DNA from 3 places in the Nocardioides sp. QY071 genome. Region 1 is predicted to be linked to each of the others. Evidence: riboswitches for the same ligand, from Rfam matches in the RefSeq annotation. Region 1 holds a riboswitch; each other region holds the start of a gene.

The links. A riboswitch is a leader RNA that binds a small molecule or an ion and turns the genes downstream of it on or off. The one in region 1 is predicted to bind glycine.
Region 2: another riboswitch for glycine. It lies ahead of glyA (serine hydroxymethyltransferase); the one in region 1 lies ahead of gcvP (aminomethyl-transferring glycine dehydrogenase).
Region 3: another riboswitch for glycine. It lies ahead of gcvT (glycine cleavage system aminomethyltransferase GcvT); the one in region 1 lies ahead of gcvP (aminomethyl-transferring glycine dehydrogenase).

The regions. Positions count from the first base shown of each region.
Region 1 covers NZ_CP124681.1:2,672,207-2,678,602, forward strand. Annotated here, with positions in the region: gene QI633_RS12815 (DUF881 domain-containing protein) at 1-516, shown strand, start outside; gene gcvH (glycine cleavage system protein GcvH) at 527-916, shown strand; gene QI633_RS12825 (FHA domain-containing protein) at 957-1,475, shown strand; gene QI633_RS12830 (MerR family transcriptional regulator) at 1,489-2,220, shown strand; gene QI633_RS12835 (bifunctional nuclease family protein) at 2,262-2,732, shown strand; gene QI633_RS12840 (MerR family transcriptional regulator) at 2,921-3,484, shown strand; glycine riboswitch at 3,518-3,608, shown strand; gene gcvP (aminomethyl-transferring glycine dehydrogenase) at 3,694-6,396, shown strand, end outside.
Region 2 covers NZ_CP124681.1:2,089,302-2,095,697, reverse strand. Annotated here, with positions in the region: gene QI633_RS10075 (FAD-dependent monooxygenase) at 1-103, shown strand, start outside; gene QI633_RS10070 (helicase) at 113-1,819, shown strand; gene QI633_RS10065 (ABC-F family ATP-binding cassette domain-containing protein) at 1,979-3,634, shown strand; gene glyA (serine hydroxymethyltransferase) at 3,616-4,896, opposite strand; glycine riboswitch at 5,018-5,110, opposite strand; gene speB (agmatinase) at 5,154-6,134, opposite strand; gene QI633_RS10050 (cytosine permease) at 6,131-6,396, opposite strand, start outside.
Region 3 covers NZ_CP124681.1:2,157,437-2,163,832, reverse strand. Annotated here, with positions in the region: gene QI633_RS10375 (carboxyl transferase domain-containing protein) at 1-647, shown strand, start outside; gene QI633_RS10370 (UBP-type zinc finger domain-containing protein) at 664-1,014, opposite strand; gene QI633_RS10365 (endonuclease/exonuclease/phosphatase family protein) at 1,038-2,255, opposite strand; gene QI633_RS10360 (SDR family NAD(P)-dependent oxidoreductase) at 2,343-3,869, opposite strand; glycine riboswitch at 3,955-4,050, shown strand; gene gcvT (glycine cleavage system aminomethyltransferase GcvT) at 4,208-5,326, shown strand; gene gcvH (glycine cleavage system protein GcvH) at 5,344-5,718, shown strand; gene lipA (lipoyl synthase) at 5,715-6,396, shown strand, end outside.

The DNA.
Region 1 (6,396 bases):
ACCGAGATCGACCGGCTCGAGGAGGTCGCGGGCGGGCTGCGCGACGACTCGTCCAAGCGGCAGACCGCCATCGACCAGGCCGACGCCGAGGTCGACGACCTCAACATCCTCGCGGGGCTGGTGCCGGTCACCGGCCCGGGCCTGCGGGTCACGATCGAGGAGGAGGAGGGCCGGGTCCGGCTCGGCTCCCTGCTCGACACGATCCAGGAGCTGCGGACCGTCGGGGCCGAGGCGATCGAGATCAACGGCAAGGTGCGGGTCGTGGCGCAGACGTCGTTCACCGAGGCCGACGGCGGGTTCCTCGTCGACGGCGAGCGGATCGAGGCGCCGTACGTCATCGTCGCGATCGGCGAGCCCGGAGCGCTCGCGAACGCGATGACCTTCGCCCTCGGGCCCAAGAAGCAGCTCGAGGAGGACGGCGCCACCGTGGGCGTCCAGCAGCTGCGCACCGTCGACATCGAATCCGTGGTGCGACGCGACCGGCCTTCGTATGCCGTTCCGGACCAGGGGCAGTAGCCTTCGGGCCATGACGAACCCCGCGGACCTGAAGTACACCGTCGAGCACGAGTGGCTGCGGCAGCCCGGCGAGACCGCCGGCTCGGTGCGGGTCGGGATCACCGACTACGCCCAGGACGCCCTCGGCGACATCGTCTACGTCTCCCTCCCCGAGGTCGGCGCGAGCGTCACCGCCGGCGACTCGTGCGGCGAGCTGGAGTCGACCAAGTCGGTCAGTGACGTCTACGCCCCGGTCACCGGCGAGGTCGTCGCGGTCAACGAGACGCTCGACGCCACCCCCGAGCTGGTCAACAACGACCCCTACGGCGCCGGCTGGCTCTTCGAGGTCGTGCCCCAGAACGCCGCGGACCTCGACGCACTGCTGGACGCCGCCGCATATGAGGCCCAGCTCGACAACTGATCCGGTAGGTTCGTAAGAGATCCACCGTGAGGAGCAACTGATGCCGTTCTGCACCGCCTGTGGTCGGCAGAACCCCGATGACGCCCGCTTCTGCTCGCAGTGCGGGACCCGCCTCGTCGCGCCCGAGCCGGCGCCCGTGAGCGATGCCACCGCGACCATCCAGTTCGGCGGTGGCGCGACCGGCACCGCCGGCGTCGAGACCTCCGACCGTGCGCTGAGCCCCGTCGACGCCGCGGCCGTCGACGCGCTGCCGGTCGGCCATGCCCTGCTGGTCGTCCAGAAGGGGCCGGGCTCGGGAAGCCGGTTCCTGCTCGACGCCGACGAGGTCAGCGCCGGGCGGCACCCGGAGAGCGGGATCTTCCTCGACGACGTCACCGTCTCGCGTCGCCACGCCGTGTTCCGTCGTGACGGAGACACGTTCACCGTGGAGGACGCCGGCAGCCTCAACGGCACCTACGTCAACCGCGACCGGATCGAGAAGGTCCAGCTCAAGGACAGCGACGAGGTCCAGGTCGGCAAGTACCGCCTGGTCTTCTTCGCGGGCCACGAGAGCGTCTGAGGGCGGTCGCAGGATGACTGCTGCCGTCGCTCGGGGGGAGCGGGAGCCACGGCTCAACATCGGCCAGGTCCTCGACCGGCTGCGCGCCGACTTCGAGGACATCAGCATCCCCAAGATCCGATTCCTCGAGTCCGAGGGGCTGGTGAAGCCGGAGCGCACGCCGGCCGGCTACCGGAAGTTCTCCGAGGCCGACATCGAGCGGCTGCGCTACATCCTGCGGATGCAGCGCGACCACTACCTGCCGCTCAAGGTGATCGGCGAGCACCTCGACGCGCTCGACCGGGGCCTGACGCCACCCGAGCCCGAGCCGGTCGTGCCCACGGTGCCGACCGTCGCTCTCGGCGCCGACGGGCTGCCGGCGCCCGAGTCGTTCCGCCGTACCGACCGGTTGCGGCTCTCGCGCAAGGAGCTGATCAAGGTGGCCGAGATCGACGAGGACCTCCTCGGACAGCTCGAGTCGTTCGCGCTGATCAGCCCCTCGCCGACCGGCCACTACGACACCGACGCGCTGGTGATCGCGCAGACCGCGCACGAGCTCGCCGACTACGGCATCGAGCCGCGCCACCTGCGCGCCTTCCGCACCGCGGCCGACCGGGAGGTCGGCCTCATCCAGCAGGTCGTGACGCCCCGCAAGGGCCGCGACGCCGGTGCGAGCGCGCGCGCGGAGGAGGCGGTCAGCGAGATCGCCGCTCTCTCGGTGCGCCTCCACGCGACCCTGGTCAAGGCCGGACTGCGCCGCATCTGAGCCCTCCCGGACGGCTCGGGCCGACGCAGTAGGCTGGAGGCATGCGCGAGGTCGACGTGATGGGTGTCCGGGTGGAGATGCCCTCCAACCAGCCGATCGTCCTGCTCCGAGAGGTCACCGGCGAGCGCTACCTGCCGATCTGGATCGGTGCCGTCGAGGCCACCGCGATCGCCTTCGCCCAGCAGGGGGTCGTCCCGCCACGGCCGCTGACCCATGACCTGATGCGCGACGTGCTCACCGCGACCGGCAACGAGCTGAGCGAGGTGCGGATCACCGACGTGCGCGAGGGCGTCTTCTACGCGACCTTGGTCTTCGCCTCCGGCGTGGAGGTCAGCGCGCGTCCCTCCGACTCGATCGCGCTCGCGCTGCGCACCGGTACGACGATCTTCTGCTCCGAAGAGGTCCTCGCCGAGGCCGGGCTCGCGGCCCCCGCCGAGGAGGAGGACGAGGTCGAGGCCTTCCGCGAGTTCCTCGACCACGTCTCGCCCGAGGACTTCGGCGCCGAGGGCTGAGGCGGCTGTCAGCCTCAGGCTGAGGTTGAGGGTTTTCGGCGACACGCCCAGCCATGTCTTTGACCGGCCCGACACCGCGGTCGTACCGTGAGGGAGTCGAAATGACAGCAGTGCAATCCCCCTTGCCTGAAGCGCCGCGACCTGGAGGTTCCGTGAACGAGCAGCAGCCCGAGAAGGTCGGTCAGGACGTGACCGCGGCGACTGCTGCCGCGCAGGAACAGGGGCTCCTGTTCACCGACGATGTCTCGCCGCTGCCCAGCGACCTCGGCTACCGCGGCCCGACCGCGTGCAACGCCGCCGGCATCACCTACCGCCAGCTCGACTACTGGGCCCGCACCGGCCTGATCGAGCCCAGCGTGCGCGGCGCCAAGGGCTCCGGCTCGCAGCGTCTCTACAGCTTCCGCGACATCTTGATCCTCAAGATCATCAAGCGACTCCTCGACGCCGGCATCTCGCTGCAGAACATCCGCACCGCGGTCAGCCACCTGCGCGAGCGCGGTACCGACGATCTCACCCAGGTCACCTTGATGAGCGACGGCGCATCGGTCTACGAGTGCACCAGCAACGACGAGGTCATCGACCTGCTGCAGGGTGGCCAGGGCGTCTTCGGCATCGCGATCGGCGGCGTGTGGCGCGAGATCGAGGGCACGCTGGCCGAGCTCCCGAGCGAGCACGCCAACGAGTCGGAGCAGTCGGCTCCGGTCGCCGGCGACGAGCTGGCCGCTCGCCGCGCGGCGCGCAACGTCGGCTGAACAGGTCGCAGACCTGTAGGCTGTACCTGCTGTTGATGCTGCACGGGAGAGTCAGGCCCCGTGCCTGCGCCGAAGGGGCAATCCCTCCCCGGAACCTCTCAGGCGCCAGGACCGTGTGGAGCAGGCAACTCTGAAGGCGCAGTGACGCGCCGACAGAGGGGGAGGGCTCGATTCATCTCATCGACCCGACCCGAGGAGCACGCCTGCTCATGAGCGCACCCTTCGTCAACCGTCACATCGGCCCGGACGAGGCCCAGGTCGAGACCATGCTCGACCGTCTCGGCCACACCTCGCTCGACGCCCTGATGGACGCCGCCGTCCCGAAGTCCATCCGCGCCACCGACCCGCTCGGCCTGCCGGCCGGAGTCGACGAGGAGACGGCCGCCGCCGAGCTCCGCGCCCTCGCCGGGGCCAACGTCCCGGGCGAGTCGATGATCGGCCTCGGCTACCACGCCACGGTCACCCCGGCCGTCATCCGGCGCAACGTGCTCGAGGACCCGAGCTGGTACACCGCCTACACGCCGTACCAGCCGGAGATCTCGCAGGGCCGTCTCGAGGCGCTGATCAACTTCCAGACGATGGTCGCCGACCTGGCCGGCCTCCACACCGCCGGCTCGTCGCTGCTGGACGAGGGCACGGCCGCGGCCGAGGCGGTCGCCCTGGCCCACCGCGCCAACCGCAAGGCGGCCGGTCCGTTCGTCATCGACGCCGACGCGCTGCCGCAGACGATCGACGTCGTCGCCACCCGATGCGAGGGCCTCGGCATCGAGATCCTCGTCGCCGACCTGACCGACGGGCTGCCCGAGGGCCCCGTCTCCGGCGTGCTCGTCCAGTACCCCGGCGCGTCGGGTCGTGTGCCCGACCTCAAGCCCGTCATCGACGCGGTCCACGAGCACGGCGGCCTGGCCGTCGTCGCCGCCGACCTGCTCGCGCTGACCCTGCTCGAGGCGCCGGGCGCGCTCGGTGCCGACGTCGTCGTCGGCTCGGCCCAGCGCTTCGGCGTCCCGCTGTTCTACGGCGGTCCGCACGCCGGCTTCATGGCCGTGCGCGAGGGCCTCGAGCGCCAGCTGCCCGGCCGTCTCGTCGGCGTCTCCGTCGACGCCGAGGGGCACCTGGCGTACCGCCTCGCGCTGCAGACCCGCGAGCAGCACATCCGCCGCGACAAGGCGACCTCCAACATCTGCACCGCCCAGGTGCTGCTCGCCGTCACGGCCGGCATGTACGCCGTCTACCACGGCCCGGACGGGCTGCGGGCGATCGCCGGCGACATCCACGGCCTGGCCCGTCGCGCTGCCGCCTCTCTCCAGGCGGCCGGCATCGAGGTCGTCAACGAGACCTTCTTCGACACCCTCAACGTCCGGGTCCCCGGCCGCGCCGAGGCCGTCGTGTCCGCAGCCCGTGAGGCGTCGGTCCACCTGCGCCTGGTCGACGCCGACACCGTCGGCATCTCGTTCGGCGAGACCGCCCGCGAGGCCACGCTGGTCGCCGTCCTCGACGCCTTCGGCGTCACCGAGGTGTCGGCCGAGGGCGACGCCGGCCTGCCCGAGGAGCTCGAGCGCACCACCGAGTTCCTCAGCCACCCGGTGTTCAACACCCACCACAACGAGACCTCGATGCTGCGCTACCTCGCGCGGCTCTCGAACCGGGACTATGCGCTCGACCGCGGCATGATCCCGCTCGGCTCGTGCACGATGAAGCTCAACGCGACCACCGAGATGGAGCCCATCTCTCTGGCCGGCTTCGCCAACCTGCACCCGTTCGTACCCGCCGCCGACGCCGACGGCTACCGCCGGCTGATCGACCAGCTCGAGGGCTGGCTCGCCGAGGTCACCGGCTACGACCGGGTCTCGATCCAGCCGAACGCGGGTGCCCAGGGCGAGTACGCCGGCATGCTGGCGATCCGCAACTACCACCGGGCCAACGGCCAGGGCCAGCGCGACGTCTGCCTGATCCCGTCCTCCGCCCACGGCACCAACCCGGCCTCGGCGGTGATGGCCGGCATGAAGGTGGTCGTGGTCAAGGCCAACGACGACGGCACCGTCGACCTCGCCGACCTGCGCGCCAAGTGCGAGCAGCACTCCGAGACCCTCGCCGCGATCATGGTGACCTACCCCTCGACGCACGGCGTCTACGAGGAGACCATCACCGAGCTGTGCGACCTGGTGCACGAGCACGGCGGTCAGGTCTACATCGACGGCGCGAACTTCAATGCCCTGCTCGGCTACGCCGCGCCCGGCAAGTTCGGCGGCGACGTCTCGCACCTCAACCTGCACAAGACGTTCTGCATCCCGCACGGCGGCGGTGGCCCGGGCGTCGGCCCGGTCGCGGTGCGCGCCCACCTGGCGCCGTACCTGCCCACCCACCCACTGCACCCCGACGCCGCCCGGCGCGAGGGCACCGGCGCGATCAGCGCGGCGCCGTTCGGCTCGGCCGGCATCCTGCCGATCTCGTGGGCCTACATCCGGATGATGGGCGGCGAGGGTCTGACCCGTGCCACCGCCGTCGCGGTGCTCTCGGCCAACTACGTCGCGGCCCGCCTCGGCGAGCACTTCCCGGTGCTCTACCGCGGCGAGTCCGGCCTGGTCGCCCACGAGTGCATCCTCGACCTGCGCCCGATCACCGCCGAGACCGGCGTGTCCGTCGACGACGTCGCCAAGCGGCTCATCGACTACGGCTTCCACGCGCCGACCATGTCGTTCCCGGTCGCCGGAACCCTCATGGTGGAGCCGACCGAGTCCGAGGACCTCGCCGAGCTGGACCGGTTCTGCGACGCGATGATCGCGATCAAGGGCGAGATCGACAAGGTCGGCTCGGGGGAGTGGTCGGTCGACGACTCGCCGCTGCATCACGCGCCCCACACCGCCCGCACGCTCGTCGGCGACTGGGACCGCGCCTATTCGCGGGAGGTCGCG
Region 2 (6,396 bases), 580 kb from region 1:
CATGGAGCACTTCACCGCGCTGATCGAGCGCGCGGTCGGCGGCCCCGAGCTGCCCGAGTACGACGGCGTGCCGGACGCCGGGCGGAGCGCCCCGTCCCGGTAGCGTCCGGGAGTGGCCAGTTCCCGCCGACCCCGCGCGCGGCGTCGTACCGCATCGACGCGACCGTTGCCGTTCGCCGGGCCGGGTGAGCGGCTGTGGGTGCTCGACGTGCCGTACGGGACGCAGGTCGACGGCGCGACCTGGCACCCGGCGGTCAAGACGCACCTGTACGTCGGACGGGCGCTCCCCGCGGACCTGCGGCCCTACGCGCCCGGCCCCCACACCCTCGGCCGGTTCATCGAGAACACCCTCAACCCCGACGATCCGACGCCCGCCCCCGAGCCGAGCGACGCGCTCGAGCCGCGCAGGATCCAGTTCGAGGCAGCGGACGCGATCGCGGCCAGGGCGGAGGCGGGCGGGCGGCTGTTCCTGCTGGCCGACGAGCCCGGCGTGGGCAAGACGATCTCGGCGGTCCTCGGGGCGGTGGCGGTCGGCGACCTGCGCGGTGCGCGACGGGTGCTCGTCGTGGCGGACCGGCCCGCCGCGATCACGATCGGGCACTGGTGCCGCACGATCACGGCGCTCGGCGACGGTGGTCTCGAGTGGGTCGTGATCACCTGGGACCGGCTGGAGAAGGTCAAGGACCACACGTGGGACGTGATCATCGCGGACGAGGCCCACGCCCTGCGCCGAACGACCACCAAGCGCTGGAAGCACTGGACCCGCATCTCCGGGCACGCCAAGCCCCACGACAAGGCGCCGTTCGTCATCGCGACGACCGCGACGCCCGGGCACACGCCGCTCGAGCTGCCGTACCTCGCGCCCGGCTACGCGCAGGTCCTCGGCGAGTCGATGAAGGACTGGACGAGCGCCACCCAGCCCGGCGCCACCTTCGCCGGGGCGCTGGAGCGGCACGGCGTCGCGGTCGAACCCGGTCGGTACGGCGCGGCGTGGACCACCGATCCCGCTCGGCGCGCCGCGGACCTCAAGCTGGTGCGCGGCTGGCTCGCCGACGAGCGACCGCCCGCGATGCTGCACCGCGCGGCGCCGTGGGGACCGGTGCCGATCTCGGGCATGCCGGTGGCGCTCACGCCGGCCGAGCGGTCGGCGTACGAAGCGGAATGGGGCGAGTTCTGTCGCGAGATGGACATCGCCCGCCGCGGCCGCAATGTCGCGAAGGGGCGGGCGGCCCTGCTGCGGTTCCGGCAGAAGGCCGGGCTGATCCGGGTCGAGTCGACGGTCGACTGGATCGCCCAGCAGGTGCGGGCCGAGCGACAGGTCGCGTGCTCGGTCGAGTTCGTCGCCACCGCCGCCGACCCGATCGTCGACCGGCTGCGTGACTCCGGGATCGAGGTCGCCACGATCTACGGCCGCGACCGGTTCGACGCCGAGGCGGAGCGGCTCCGCTTCCAGACCGGCGAGGCGAAGGTCTGCGTCTTCACCACCGTCGCCTCGATCAGCCTGCACGCCGGCGAGACGCTCGCCGACGGCCGCCAGGCGAGCACCGAACCACGGGTCGGCGTCTTCCACCAGGCCCGCTTCTCGGGGATCGCCGGACGGCAGGTCACCGGCCGCACCCACCGCGACCACCAGGTCTCGCCCTGGCACATCGCGTACGCCGAGGGCACGGTCGAGGAACAGGTCGGCAAGGTGATGGTCGAGCGGATCGCCGCCGCCTCCGACACCGTCGGCAGCGACACCACCGGCCTCGCCTGCCTCGCCGAGCTGCTCGGCGCCGACTGGCTGCCGACCGCCGCGCTGACCGAGGACAGTGCCTGACACCAGCGGCCCAGACCGGAGTCGAACCGGTCACCGCGCTGCGGCTGTTTCGTCGGCAACCCTGCGGGCCCTGGCCGGTGACGTGCTGTCGCCGGCACTCGGTCGGTACCCATCGTGGGGCGCGGGATCCCGTCGGGCCGCGGAAACTACGATCGCTCCATGAGCGCGACCCTCGTTGCCAAGAACCTCGCCGGGGGCCACGCTCACCGCACCCTGTTCGAGTCCCTTGACCTGACCGTCGCGCCGGGCGACGTGGTGGGTGTCGTCGGCGCCAACGGCGCGGGCAAGACGACGCTGCTACGCCTGCTCGCCGGCGACCTGACACCGCTCGACGGCACCGTGTCGACGGCCCCGTCCGACGCGTTCGTGGGGTGGCTGCCCCAGGAGCACGAGCGGATCGAGGGAGAGACCGTCGGTGGGTACGTCGCCCGCCGTACCGGTGCTGCTGCCGCGACCGAGGCGATGGAGGGGGCCGCCGCGGCTCTGGGCAGCGGTGACGAGTCGGCGGCGACGGCGGATGCCTACGCCCACAGCCTCGACCACTGGCTGGCCAGCGGCGCACCGGACCTCGACGAGCGGCTGCCGCCGATGCTGGCCGAGCTCGGCCTCGACGTGGGGCCCGATGCGCTGATGACGTCGCTGTCGGGCGGGCAGGCGGCGCGGGCGGCGCTGGCGGTGCTGATGCTCAGCCGGTTCGACCTCGTGCTGCTCGACGAGCCGACCAACGACCTCGACCTCGGCGGTCTGGAGCGACTGGAGACCTTCGTGCGCGGGCTGCGGGCGGGCGTCGTGCTCGTGTCGCACGACCGGGAGTTCCTGTCACGGGTCGTGACGCGGGTCGTCGAGCTCGACATCGCGCAGCACCAGGTGGCGGTGTACGACGGCGGGTACGACGCCTTCCTCGAGGAGCGGGCCGTCGCGCGGCGCCACGCGCGGGAGGCCTACGAGGAGTTCGCCGAGAAGAAGGCCGACCTGGTCAGCCGTGCCCGGGTCCAGCGGGAGTGGAGCTCGCAGGGCGTGCGCAACGCGATGCGGAAGTCTCCCGACAACGACAAGATCCGGCGCCGGGCGCAGTCGGAGTCGTCAGAGAAGCAGGCCCAGAAGGTCCGTCAGATGGAGTCGCGGATCGCACGCCTGGAGGAGGTCGAGGAGCCCCGCAAGGAGTGGGAGCTGCGCTTCTCGATCGCCGCCGCACCGCGGTCCAGCTCGGTGGTCGCCACCCTCTCCGAGGCGGTGGCGCGGATGGGTGGGTTCACCTTCGGCCCCGCCTCGCTCCAGGTCAGTGCCGGCGACCGGATCGGCATCACCGGGCCCAACGGCGCCGGCAAGACCACCCTGCTCCGCCTCCTCCTCGGCCGGCTCGCCCCTGACGCCGGCCGCGCCGGCCTCGGCGCGTCGGTCGCCGTCGGTGAGATCGACCAGGCCCGCACCGGCCTCGACGACGACCTCCCCCTCGGCGTGGCGTTCGAGGCGGCCATGCCTGACATGGCACCGGCCGACGTACGCACCCTGCTGGCGAAGTTCGGCCTCAAGGCCGACCAGGTCACCAGCCTCGTCGGCCGCCTCTCCCCCGGCGAGCGCACCCGCGCCGCCATGGCGCTGCTCCAGGCCCGCGGCGTCAACCTCCTGGTCCTCGACGAGCCCACCAACCACCTCGACCTGCCGGCGATCGAGCAGCTCGAGCAGGCCCTCGACTCGTACGACGGCGCGCTGCTCCTGGTCTCGCACGACCGCCGGCTGCTCGACAACGTCCGGCTCGACCAGCGCTGGCAGGTCGAGGACGGTCGGGTCGTGTCTCAGCCGAGCCCCGGATAGAGCGGGTACGCCGCGGCGAGCGCCGCGACCCGGTCCCGCAGCTTGTCGGCGACCGACTCGTCGTACGACGGCTTGAGCGCCTCGGCGATGACGTCGGCGACCTCGGCGAAGGCCTCCGCGCCGAACCCGCGCGTCGCCAGCGCCGGCGTGCCGATGCGCAGGCCGGAGGTGACCATCGGCGGGCGGGGGTCGAAGGGGACGGCGTTGCGGTTGACGGTGAGGCCGATGGAGTGAAGGCGGTCCTCGGCCTGCTGTCCGTCCAGTGCGGACGAGCGCAGGTCGACCAGGACCAGGTGCACCTCGGTGCCGCCGGTCAGGACCGACACGCCGGCGTCCACCACGTCGGGCTCGGTGAGGCGCGCAGCGAGCAGGCGGGCGCCCTCCAGCGTCCGCTCCTGGCGCTCCCGGAAGGCCGGGGAGGCCGCCATCTTGAACGCCACCGCCTTGGCGGCGACGACGTGCTCGAGCGGGCCGCCCTGCTGGCCGGGGAAGACGGCCGAGTTGATCTTCTTGGCCAGCGACTCCTTCGACAGGATCACGCCACCGCGCGGGCCGCCGAGGGTCTTGTGGGTGGTCGTGGTGACGACGTCGGCGTACGGCACCGGGCTCGGGTGCAGTCCGGTGGCGACCAGGCCGGCGAAGTGGGCCATGTCGACCATCAGGTACGCACCGACGAGGTCGGCGATGCGGCGGAACTCGGCGAAGTCCAGCTGCCGCGGATACGCCGACCACCCGGCCACGATCAGCTTCGGCTCGTGCTCCAGCGCGAGCCGCTCGACCTCGGCCATGTCGACGCGGAAGTCCTCGGCGTCGACGTGGTAGGCGACCACGTCGTAGAGCTTGCCGGAGAAGTTGATCCGCATCCCGTGGGTCAGGTGGCCGCCGTGGGCGAGGTCGAGCCCGAGGATCGTGTCGCCCGGGTCGAGCAGGGCGAACATCGCGGCGGCGTTGGCCTGGGCGCCGGAGTGGGGCTGCACGTTGGCGGCCTCGGCGCCGAACAGCTCCTTCACCCGGTCGATCGCGAGCTGCTCGATCACGTCGACGTGCTCGCACCCACCGTAGTAGCGGCGGCCCGGGTAGCCCTCGGCGTACTTGTTGGTGAGGACCGACCCCTGTGCCTCCATCACGGCGACCGGGGCGAAGTTCTCCGAGGCGATCAGCTCGAGCGTGCCCTGCTGGCGGGCGAGCTCGGCGCTGATCGCCGCGTGGACGTCGGGGTCGTAGTCGGCGAGGTGCTGGCCGAAGGCGTCGTTCGTGGTCATGCGGAGGCTCCCGTCGTGGTGGTGGGCCTCCCCGCTCTGTCATCGGTGCCTGAGAGCTTCACCGCCGCAGCGGCTTGCACCTTGGGCGCAGGACACACGGGTCCTGTCTTTCCAGAGTCGCCTCGCACGAGCAGTGACGGTGCCTGAGAGTTTCTCGGGGAGAGTTGCTCCTACGGCGCCCCGCTCACGGCGAGGTCTCTCCTGCTTCGGCTACGAACGGCGGGTCTTCAGTTGTGACGGCGTCAGGATGGCACGCCTCAGGGCACGACGGAAGAGGGCGTCTTGCTCATGAGCGTGACCAGGTCGAAGGCGACGGTCGCGGCAGCGACGCAGGTGATCTCCGCGTGGTCGTAGTCGGGAGCCGTCTCGACGACGTCGGCGCCGATGATGTTCAGCCCGTCCAGCTTGCGCAGCACGTGCAGCAGCTCGCGGCTGTTGAGGCCGCCCATCTCCGGGGTGCCGGTGCCGGGCGCGAACGCCGGGTCGAGCACGTCGATGTCGATCGACACGTAGACGGGAGCGTCGCCCACCCGATGGCGGATCGCGTCGGCGGCACCGTCGATGCCGAGGAAGTCGAGGTCGCCGGCGCGGATGATCCGGAACCCGAAGGACGCGTCGTCGACGAGGTCCATCCGGTCGTAGATCGGGCCGCGGATGCCGACGTGGATCGACTTGTCCTCGGCGAGCAGGCCCTCCTCGAACGCGCGGCGGAACACCGTGCCGTGGGTGATCGGCGCCTTGAAGTAGGTGTCCCAGGTGTCGAGGTGCGCGTCGAAGTGCACCAGCGCGATCGGCCCGTGCTGGCGGTGCGCGGCACGCAGCATCGGCAGGGCCACGGTGTGGTCGCCGCCGAGGGTGACGATCCGGCGACCGGCCCGGCCGTGGACGTCGCGGGCCATGTCCTCGATCTGCTGCATGGCCTCCTCGATGTCGTACGGCGTGCACGGCACGTCGCCCGCATCGACGACCTGGATCTCCTCCAGGGGCGCGGTGTCCAGCTCGACGTGGAAGCGGGGCCGCAGGTGGCGCGAGGCCTGCCGGATGCCCATCGGGCCGAACCGCGCGCCCGGCCGGTACGACGTGCCGCCGTCGAACGGGACGCCGAGGATCGCGATGTCGTAGTCGGGCACCGACTCGATCAACGGGATCCGCGCGAAGGTGCCCAGACCGGCGTACCGCGGGACCTTCGTCGCCTCCAGGGCACCGACCGGCTGGTGTGTGCTGACGCGGTGGCTCATGCGGACATCTCCGTTTCCGGGGCGAGGGCGGGTGACGGCTGCCGGCGCCACGCGCGGAGCAGACCGAGGTAGATGAGGAAGGTCGCGATGCTCCCGACGATCCAGGAGGTGTCGACGGCGCCGGTCTGCTTCGCGATCGCGCCGACGTAGAGGGTCGTCGACATGAACGGGATCTGCACCAGGCAGCCGAGGACGTAGCTGACGAGCGCGGGCACGTTGAAGGATCCGTAGCCGCTGCGCGGGTCGCTGAACGACTCCGGGT
Region 3 (6,396 bases), 510 kb from region 1:
TGGAGGCCCTGGCCGACGTCGGCAGCGTCACCTGGCTGCGCGAGGCGTGGGCACCCGAGCTGGTGACCGCGTTCGCGCGGGTCGAGGGCATCCCGCTCGGCGTCGTCGCCAACCAGTCCACCCACCTCGCCGGCGCGCTGACCGCCGACGCGTCGGCCAAGGCCGCCGACTTCCTGGCCCTGTGCGAGCGCTGGGGACTGCCGGTGGTCTCGCTGGTCGACACCCCCGGGTTCATGGTCGGCCCGGAGGCCGAGCGGACCGGCCTGGTGCGGCACGCATCGCGGATGGTCACCGCCGGAGCCCGGCTCACCGTGCCGCTGGTCGGCGTGGTGCTGCGCCGCGGCTACGGCCTGGGCGCGCAGGCGATGCTCGGCGGCAGCACCCACCGGCCGCTGCTCACCGTGGCCTGGCCCGACGCCCACCTCGGGCCGATGGGGCTGGAGGGCGCCGTACGCCTGGCGATGGCGCGCGAGCTCGCCGCGCTGCCCGAGGACGAGCGCGAGGCGACGGTCGCCCGGCACACCGCCGAGCTGCGCACCCACGCCAGCGCCCTCAACGCCGCACGGGTCTTCGAGATCGACGACGTGATCGACCCCGCCGAGACCCGCACCGTCGTCGCGGCGACGCTCAGGGCCGCGGCCGGGTGAGCGGGGCGCGGCGCGGTCAGTGCACGAGGTCGCGCCAGTTCACCGGCACCCGGCCCCGCGGCCCGGGGGCGGCCTGGTCCTCGGGGTGGCTGGTGGGGGCGGCGAGCTCGGGGCCGGCGTAGTAGTCCTCGCTGGCGTAGTCCCAGAACCAGTCCTCCCCCGGCTCGTACGACTGCACGATCGGGTGCCCGCTGTCGCGGAAGTGCGCGGAGGCGTGCTGGGCGGGCGAGCTGTCGCAGCACCCGACGTGCCCGCAGGCGGCGCACCGCCGCAGGTGGACCCACCAGCCCTCGGCAGCGGTGCACTCGGCACAGCCCGGTCCGCTCGGCGGGACGTCGGTCGCGATCGCGGGGGTCTCCTCGGCCATGCCCCCGAGCCTAGGAAGGCAGGTCAGGGGATGTACAGGGTCGCCCGGATCGGGTTGTGGTCGGAGGCCATGGGGGTGGCGTACCGCCCGCCCGACAGCACCGCGATGTTGTCCCAGTTCGGCACGGTGATGCCGGGTGAGACGAAGATCCGGTCGACGTGGGTCGGCCAGGTCGACGAACGCGGCGGGTCGGTCTTGAAGGCGTGCGCGGAGTTGAGGTGCGGGTAGGTCAGGTGGGCGGCGATGTCGCTGGCGTCGGCGAAGCCGGCGGCCTCCATGACCACGCGCGGCGTGTCGGTCTGGCCGCGTCGGTCGAGCCCTCGGTGGGAGTTGAAGTCGCCGAGCACGACCGTGGGCCGGCCGGGGAAGGCCGAGGTGACCCGGTTGAGGACGTAGGCCGTCTCCTGCTGGCGGACGCCGTCGGCCTTCCCGTCGCGCAGGTGGATCGCGGCCACCGCGACCTGCTTGCCGCTCGCCCGGTGCGAGAGGAGCGCCTGGCAGAACCCGTGGTCGCGGTCGCCGAACCTCTTGAAGCGGCTGCCCTTGCTGTTGTGCTTGGCGTCGACCACGTCGTACACGCTGGTGCGCACGTAGAGGGTCTGGCTGTAGAGCCTGCGCTTCTTGCTCTTCTGGGTCAGGCAGGCCAGCGTGTAGCCGCGCTTGGCCATGGCCTTTCCGATCCAGCGCTTCTTCTTGCCGTACTTGTGGGCGACGTGGCCCTCGACGAACACCATGATGTCGGCGTTCATCCGGTCGATGTCGGCGACGACCTGCCTCTGCCGCTTCTTCCACTTCCAGCCGCTGTTGCACTTCGACTTCGAGCCACAGCGCAGGTTGAAGGTGGCGGCGGTGGTGGGCGTCGCGGTCGGTACGACGGCCCTCGAGGCCGGCGGGGTGACCTTGCAGCTGCGCTCGCCGCCGTTCTTGTCGAGCGTCACCGCGTAGCAGTAGGTGGTCCCGGGCACGAGTCCCTGGACGTCGGCGTGGGTGGCGCTGGCCGGCACCCTCATCTGGACTGCATCACCGGGGTACACGTCCGGCCCGGCGGTGGACACCAGGACCTCGTAGCTGCCCGGACCGGCGAAGTCCCAGTCGAGACTCACGGTGACGGTGCCGCGTGTCACCACCTGGGCGGACACCCATGGGGCACCGGGGTGGGCCGCGGCGCTCGCCGGCGACAGGGCGGACAGCACGCCGAGCGCGACGGCGAGGACGGTCATCAACGACAGCAGGCGACGCATGTCTCCACCTTCGGCCAAAGGGACACCACATGCACGTTCGTACCCCAAAAAGGTGATGACATGACCGATCGGTCGTGCTCCGATGACTCACCAGGGTGAGGGCTCGTAGTCCTTCACGAAGCATCCGTACAGGTCCTCGCCCGCCTCGCCGCGCACGATCGGGTCGTAGACGCGCGCGGCGCCGTCGACGAGATCGAGCGGCGCGTGCCAGCCCTCGGCGGCGATCCGCAGCTTCTCGTGGTGCGGTCGCTCGTCGGTGATCCAGCCGGTGTCGACGGCCGTCATCAGGATCTTGTCGGTCTCGAACATCTCGCCCGACGAGGTGCGGGTCATCATGTTGAGCGCGGCCTTGGCCATGTTGGTGTGGGGGTGACCGGCGCCCTTGTAGCGGCGGGAGAACTGTCCCTCCATCGCCGAGACGTTGACGATGTACGCGCGACGGGCACCGTTCTGCACGGCGGCGCGCAGCGCCGGGCGCAGCCGGGAGTTGATGAGGAAGGGCGCGATCGAGTTGCAGAACTGCACCTCGAGCAGCTCCAGCGGGTCGACCTCGTCGAGCACCTGGGTCCAGGAGTTGTTGTCCTGGATGTCGGGGATCAGGCCACCGGCGTCGATCGCGGTGCCGGCCAGGTGCTGCTCGAGCGAGGCACCGCCCGCCTTGAGCGCGAGCGCGGTCATCGAGGCGGCATTGTGGGCGGCGAGCGCCGCCTCGGCGGACTCCCCCTCGTGGTGGGCGACCGCGTGGTCCGCGAGGGCACCGGCGATCGCCGCCGGGTGCGCCTCGGAGATCCGGTCGAACGCCACCATCTCGGGCAGCTCCTCGATCCCGAGCGACTCGGCCGTCGGCAGCGGCGCCAGCTCGCCCTCGGTGAGGTGCGTGTAGGCGCCCGGCAGCCGTCGTACGGTCTGGCAGGCGTTGTTGATGATGATGTCGAGCGGGCCGTCGGCGGCGACGTCGTCGGTGAGCGCGATGACCTGGGTGGGGTCGCGCAGGTCGATGCCGACGACCTTGAGCCGGTGCAGCCAGTCGACGGAGTCCTCCATCGCGGCGAACCGGCGTACGGCGTCCTTCGGGAACCGGGTCGTGATCGTCGTGTGCGCACCGTCGCGGAGCAGGCGCAGCGCGATGTACATGCCGATCTTGGCGCGGCCGCCGGTCAGCAGCGCGCGCTTGCCGGTGAGATCGGTGCGCTGGTCCCGCTTGGCGTGGCTCATCGCCGCGCAACGCGGACACAGCCAGTGGTAGAACGCGTCGACGAGGGTGAAGTCCTCCTTGCAGATGTAGCAGCCGCGCGCGGTGAGCAGCTCACCGGCGAAGGCGCCCTGCGCGGTGGAGACCAGCGGGATGCCGGCGGTCTCGTCGTCGATCCGCATCCGCGAGCCGGTCGCGGTCCTCTCGATGATGTCCTGGTCGTGCCGCTGCCGCTCCATGCGGATCTCGGCCCGCCGCTGCTTCTTGATCAGCTTGTACATGTACGACGCGGCGCGCTTCATCGTGCGCACGTCGTCGTGCTCGGGGTCGAGGAGCGGGACCTGACGGAGGACCTTGAGGGTGATCGCGAGCTCGTCCGGGTCGATCCGGGTCAGCTGCTCGTCGGAGTCGGGGCGAGGCACCGCCCGATGGTACGGGGACCCGCTGCCGGATGCCGTATGCTCGCCCTGCGCCATGATGCGCGTCACAACTCAACATCGCGCCGTTCGAACCCCGGCGGGAGAGCCCCGGTCCCACGAGGACGGGCGCCGAAGGAGCAAATCTCCCCAAGAATCTCTCAGGCCCCCTGACCGCCGGGACGAGGCGAACTCTGGAAAGACGGACCGGATCCACCGGTCCGCACCCACGGTGCAAGCCGCCCGGCCGGGCGGTGAAGCTCTCAGGTAGCGATGACAGAGCGGGGAGGCAACCCAGCCACGAGCGCGGCACACCGCTGCGCTCTTCACGAGGAAGCCTCCCGATGAGCACACCTTCAGCGACCCCGCGGCTCACGCCGCTGCACGACGTCCATGCCGCTCTCGGCGCGTCGTTCACCGACTTCGCCGGCTGGCAGATGCCGGTGCGCTACGGCTCGGAGACCGCCGAGCACCGCGCGGTGCGGACGACGGCCGGGCTGTTCGACCTGACCCACATGGGCGAGATCGAGCTGGTCGGTCCCGGTGCCGGCGCCGCGCTCGACCACGCCCTGGTCGGCCGCCCGTCCGCGATCGGCGTCGGCCGCGCGCGCTACTCGATGATCTGCGCCGAGGACGGCGGGATCATCGACGACCTCGTCGTCTACCGCCTCGCCGAGGAGCACTACCTCGTCGTCGCGAACGCCAGCAACGTCGCCGTCGTGGCGCCCGAGCTGGTCGCCCGTGCCGAGGGGTACGACGTCAGCGTCACCGACACGTCGGCCGACTGGGCACTGCTGGCGGTCCAGGGCCCCGCTTCGGCGCAGATCCTCACCGGCCTCACCGAGCTCGACGTCCCGTCGCTGAGGTACTACGCCATCGATGCCGGCACGGTCGCCGGCGTCGACGTGCTGCTCGCCCGCACCGGCTACACCGGCGAGGACGGCTTCGAGGTCTACTGCCGCCCCGCCGACGCGGCTGCCGTCTGGGACGCGCTGAGCAGGGCCGGTGAGTCACACGGCCTGGTCCCCGCGGGCCTCGCCTGCCGCGACACCCTGCGCCTGGAGGCCGGGATGCCGCTCTACGGCCACGAGCTGGACCGCGCCACCACGCCCTTCGAGGCCAACCTCGGCCGGGTCGTCGTACTCGACAAGCCCGAGGGCTTCGTCGGCCAGGCGGCGCTCGCCCGGCGCAAGGAGGAGGGCCCGCAGCGGGTCCTCGTCGGCCTGGTCTCCACCGGTCGCCGCTCGCCGCGCGCGGGCTACCCGGTCCTCGACCCGGCCACGGGCGCCGAGGTCGGCGTCGTCACGAGCGGCTCGCCCTCCCCCACGCTGGAGAAGCCGATCGCGATGGCCTACGTCCCGCCGGCGCTCGCCGCCCCGGGCACCCGGCTCCAGGTGTCGCTGCGCGGCACCCTCGAGGACGCCGACGTCGTCGAGCTCCCCTTCTACAACCGCAACCGCTGAGACCTCAGGAGACCACCATGAGCAACCCCACGAACCTCCAGTACACCGCCGAGCACGAGTGGATCGCCGTCGACGGCGACAACGCCAGGGTCGGCGTCACGGCGTACGCCGCCGACGCCCTCGGCGACGTCGTCTACGTCGACCTGCCCACCGTCGGCGACACCGTCACCGCGGGCGAGCCCTGCGGCGAGCTCGAGTCGACCAAGTCGGTCAGCGACCTCTACGCGCCGGTGACCGGTGAGGTGGTCGAGGTCAACGACGCCGTCGACGCCGACCCGAGCCTGGTCAACAGCGATCCGTTCGGCACGGGCTGGCTGTTCGTCGTCAAGGTGACGGCGACCGGCGAGGTGCTGGACGCCGCGGCGTACGACGCGCTGATCGCCGGGGCATGACCGCCGTCGTGCCGGAGGGGCGCAAGCTCCTCCGGCTGGAGGTCCGCAACGCGGAGACCCCGATCGAGCGCAAGCCGTCCTGGATCCGCACCAAGGCCACGATGGGCCCCGAATACCGGTCCCTGAAGAGCCTGGTGAAGTCCGAAGGCCTCCACACCGTGTGCGAGGAAGCCGGCTGCCCCAACATCTTCGAATGCTGGGAGGACAAGGAAGCCACCTTCCTCATCGGCGGCGACCAGTGCACCCGACGCTGCGACTTCTGCCAGATCGACACCGGCAAACCCCAACCCCTCGACCGCGACGAACCCCGCCGCGTCGCCGAATCGGTCCAGACCATGGGCCTCAAGTACGCCACCATCACCGGCGTCGCCCGCGACGACCTGCCCGACGGCGGCGCCTGGCTCTACGCCGAGACCGTCCGCGCCATCCACGACCTCACCGCCACCAACGAGCAGGGCGCCACAGGCGTGGAGAACCTCATCCCCGACTTCAACGGCGACCCCACACTGCTCGCCGAGGTCTTCGAGTCCCGCCCCGAGGTCCTCGCCCACAACGTCGAGACCGTCCCCCGGATCTTCAAGCGGATCCGCCCCGGCTTCCGCTACGAACGCTCCCTCGACGTGCTCACCCAGGCCCGCGCGTTCGGGCTCGTCACCAAGTCCAACCTGATCCTCGGCA